DNA from 2 places in the Streptomyces sp. NPDC001502 genome. Region 1 is predicted to be linked to the other one. Evidence: riboswitches for the same ligand, from Rfam matches in the RefSeq annotation. Region 1 holds a riboswitch; the other holds the start of a gene.
The links. A riboswitch is a leader RNA that binds a small molecule or an ion and turns the genes downstream of it on or off. The one in region 1 is predicted to bind glycine.
Positions count from the first base shown of each region.

Region 2: linked by a shared signal. The riboswitch ahead of gcvP (aminomethyl-transferring glycine dehydrogenase) and the one ahead of gcvT (glycine cleavage system aminomethyltransferase GcvT) in region 1 are both predicted to bind glycine.

Region 1 covers NZ_JBIAVW010000004.1:431,210-433,403, forward strand. The annotation lists gene gcvH (glycine cleavage system protein GcvH) at 1-196, opposite strand, end outside; gene gcvT (glycine cleavage system aminomethyltransferase GcvT) at 298-1,413, opposite strand; glycine riboswitch at 1,589-1,692, opposite strand; gene ACFY0D_RS09195 (AAA family ATPase) at 1,899-2,194, shown strand, end outside.
Region 2 covers NZ_JBIAVW010000020.1:154,188-156,381, reverse strand. The annotation lists gene ACFY0D_RS30145 (DNA polymerase IV) at 1-425, shown strand, start outside; gene ACFY0D_RS30140 (PRC-barrel domain-containing protein) at 422-787, opposite strand; glycine riboswitch at 900-998, shown strand; gene gcvP (aminomethyl-transferring glycine dehydrogenase) at 1,194-2,194, shown strand, end outside.

The DNA of each region.
Region 1 (2,194 bases):
CCGACTTGGTCGACTCAAGCTCGCCACAGGTCTCGCCGGCGGTCACCGTGTCGCCGACCGCGGGGAGCTGGGCGTAGACCACGTCACCGAGCGCGTTGGCCGCGAACTCCGTGATGCCGACCGTCGCGACGCCGTCCTCGGCGGTCGACAGCCACTCGTGCTCCTTGCTGTAACGCAGCTGCTGGGGGTTGCTCATGACCTGATTCTCCTGGATGCGGGGGAGTGGATACGAACTGCGGTCTTGGGTACTGAGACGGCGCCGTACGGGTTCCCGGACGGCGGACGTGGTGCGTGGGGCTACTTCTGCCGCTTGTAGAACGGCAGCGCCACGACCTCGTACGGCTCATGCGTACCGCGAATGTCGACGCCGACGCCGGACGTGCCGGGCGCGGCGTGCGCCGCGTCCACGTACGCCATCGCGATCGGCTTGCCCAGCGTCGGGGACGGGGCGCCGGAGGTGACCTCGCCGATGACCTGACCGTCGGCGACGACCGGGAACCCGGCGCGCGGGACGCGGCGGCCCTCGGCGATCAGACCGACCAGCTTGCGCGGCGGGTTCGTGGCGGCGCGCTCGGCGGCGGCCTCCAGCGCGGCGCGGCCGACGAAGTCGCCCTCCTTCTCGAACTTCACGACCCGGCCCAGGCCCGCGTCGAACGGGGTGAGGGAGGTGGTCAGCTCGTGCCCGTACAGCGGCATGCCCGCTTCCAGGCGCAGGGTGTCGCGGCAGGACAGGCCGGCCGGGACCAGGCCGACGCCCTCGCCCGCCTTGGTCAGCGCCTGCCACAGCTCCACGGCGTGCTCGGGGGCGACGAACAGCTCGAAGCCGTCCTCGCCCGTGTAGCCGGTGCGCGCGATCAGCGCGGGGACGCCCGCGACGGTGCCCGGCAGGCCGGCGTAGTACTTCAGGCCGTCCAGGTCGGCGTCGGTCAGGGACGCCAGGATGCCCGGGGACTCCGGGCCCTGCACGGCGAGCAGCGCGTACGCGTCGCGGTCGTCGCGGACCTCGGTGTCGAAGCCGGCGGCGCGCTCGGTCAGGGCGTCCAGGACGACCTGGGCGTTGGAGGCGTTGGCGACGACCATGTACTCGGTCTCGCCGAGGCGGTAGACGATCAGGTCGTCGACGATCCCGCCGTCCTCCTGACAGATGTGCGTGTAGCGCGCGCGGCCGACATCGACGGTGGAGATGTTGCCGACGAGGGCGTGGTCCAGGGCCTTGACGGCCTCCGGGCCGGTCAGCGTGATCTCGCCCATGTGGGACAGGTCGAAGAGACCGGCCTTGGTGCGTACGGCGTTGTGCTCGTCGCGCTCGCTGGCGTACCGCAGCGGCATGTCCCAGCCCGCGAAGTCGGTCATGGTCGCACCGAGCGAGCGGTGCAGCGCATCGAGGGCGGTCAGGCGGGGGGCAGTGCTCATGGGTGTGGCTCCCGGGTCCCAGGGCATCGACATGACATGACGAGGACGTTCCTCCCCATCTGTCATCGGAACCTGAGAGGTTCGCCGAGAGTTCCGCCGATCCGCAGATCGCCGGTTCTTCTCATCGACTTGCACCTTGGGTGGAGCTGCGCAGCAGCTCGCTTTTCAGATCTGCCTCATCCACGCGGTACGGGGCCTGAGAGATTCAAGGGAGGTTCTTGCTCCTTCGGCGCCCGCGCACGGCCTTGCGGCGTGCCGGGACTCTCCCGCGCGGATTCAAGCGGCCGGTATGCAGTTGGTCCAGATGGCGCACATCATTGCACGCCATGCCCGAGATCGGGCGGCGGGGTCCGAAAGTTCGTACGGCCCTCCGAAGGGCCGGACCGGAACCGGGGCCGCCGGATTACCGTCTCTTTACACTCAGTGGGCAAGGGTCCTGGTGACCCGATTCGGGGGAGGCGAACACTGTGCGGAGATTCGGAGTGGTGACGACGACGGGAACGGTGGAGGCGGTACCCGCGCAGCGCGGCGCCCGCGGGCGCGGGCGGGCGGCCGACACCGGCCTCGGCCTCGTACGTGACCTGCGCGGACCGGCCGCGCGCGCCCCGCGCCGGCTCGGCTTCGCGGCCGGGGACATCGTCGTGGTGTCCGGCCTGCCCGGTGGCGGCAAGAGCACGCTGATCAAGCGGGCGGCCGCCGAGGGCGGGGCCGTGGACTCCCAGGACACCCGTGAGCGCTGGGAGCGCCGCATGCCCGCGGCGCTGCCGTACGCGGTGTACCG
Region 2 (2,194 bases), on a different contig from region 1:
TGGCGGACTACACGCAGGAGGACCTGTTCGCGCAGTCGCTCGCCGCTGAGCCGGACGGGGCGGATGGTACCGACGGAGCGGACGGGACCGAGGGCGCGGACAGGACGGACGGGGCCGGAGGGGAAGCGGTGGCGGCCGGTGCCGCAGAGGCGGCGGCCGAGGGTGCCCAGGGGGCCGCCGGGCCGCCCGGGGACCCGGAGCCGGCCCCCGAACGGCGCTGGGCGGCCGGGAGCGACGTACGGCATGCCGTGTACGGGCCCGGATGGGTGCAGGGCAGCGGGGTCGGGCGGGTGACCGTGCGGTTCGAGCAGCCCGGATCGGAGCCCGGCCGGGTGCGGACCTTCCGGGTGGACGACCCCGAGCTGGAGCCGTCCGAGCCGCTGCCGCTGGTGGGGGCCGACGCGGATCCGGAGGACACCCCTTAGCTTTCGTCCCCCGCCAGGCGGCCGAAGTCGCGGTTGAAGTCCGAGGGCAGCGTCGTGTCCAGTCCGTAGTGGTGGTAGAGCTGCAGCTCCTGTTCGGGGGAGAGGTGGCGCCCGACACCGAAGTCCGGGGCGTCCCTGATGAGGGCGCGTTCGAAGGGCACCCGCAGGGTGTCACCCACCAGCTCGCTCGGCTCCAGCGGGACGAAGGCGTCCCGGCTGAAGAGCCCCGTCCGGACCGCGGCCCACTCCGGGACGCCCGTGGCATCGTCGAGGTAGACCTCGTCGATCGTGCCGATCTTGGTGCCATTGCGGTCGAACGCCTTGCGGCCGATCAGGCTGCGCGGATCGATGTCGGTCTGCACGGTCCCTCCAAAAGGTCGCAACTGCTCCGTAATGACTACAGAAGTGCATATCCGCAGCGGAGGCCACTCGGGGAGGGTCCGGATCCTCGCTGGTACCCTGGTGAACGGCTGTCGACCCTGTGCGGGAGAGTCCTCCGAGTGAGCAAGACGGAGGCGCCGAAGGAGCAAATCCTCCCCGGAATCTCTCAGGCATACGTACCGCACGGACGAGGCCACTCTGGAAAGCAGGGCGGGTACCGGGCGCGCAGTGCCGGTCCCCCTCCTCACCGACGGTGAAAGCCGGAACTCTCGGGAGACCCCCGTGACTCCGGTGAAACTCTCAGGTGCAGATGACAGAGGGGGAGGCCGTCCGGGTGCCCGCGCCGTGGTGCCCCTCGCAGGTCATACGACCAGGAGGCCTCCGTACATGACCGCCAACCGCATTCCGCTCTCCCAGCTGGAGCGAGGCATCCCCTTCGAACAGCGCCACATCGGCCCGGATGCCGAGGCGCAGGCGAAGATGCTCGCCCAGGTGGGCTACGGCTCCCTGGACGAACTGACCGCCGCCGCGGTCCCGGATGTGATCAAGACCGCCGACGCGCTCGACCTGCCCGAGGCGCGTACCGAGGCCGAGGTGCTCGCCGAGCTGCGCTCGCTCGCCGACCGCAACCAGGTCCTCTCGCCGATGATCGGTCTCGGCTACTACGGGACCTTCACGCCGCCGGTGATCCTCCGCAACGTCATGGAGAACCCGGCCTGGTACACGGCGTACACGCCCTACCAGCCGGAGATCTCCCAGGGCCGCCTCGAAGCGCTCCTGAACTTCCAGACGGTCGTCGCCGAGCTGACCGGGCTGCCGACCTCGGGCGCCTCGCTGCTCGACGAGGGCACCGCGGCCGCCGAGGCCATGACCCTGGCCCGCCGCGTGGGCAAGTCCAAGGGCAACGTCTTCCTGGTGGACGCCGACGCGCTGCCGCAGACCATCGCCGTCATCGAGACCCGCGCCGAGCCGATCGGCATCGAGGTCGTCGTCGCCGACCTGTCCGCCGGCATCCCGGCCGAGGTCGCCGAGCGCGGCATCTACGGCGTCCTGGTCCAGTACCCGGGTGCCTCCGGTGCCGTCCGGGACATCAAGCCGGTCATCGACCAGGCGCACGAGCTCGGCGCCATCGTCGCCGTCGCCGCGGACCTGCTCGCGCTGACCCTGCTCACCTCCCCCGGTGCGCTCGGCGCGGACATCGCCGTCGGCACCACCCAGCGCTTCGGCGTCCCGATGGGCTTCGGCGGACCGCACGCCGGTTACATGGCCGTCCAGGACAAGCACGCCCGCTCGCTGCCCGGCCGCCTCGTCGGCGTCTCCGTGGACGCGGACGGCAACAAGGCGTACCGCCTCGCGCTGCAGACCCGTGAGCAGCACATCCGCCGTGA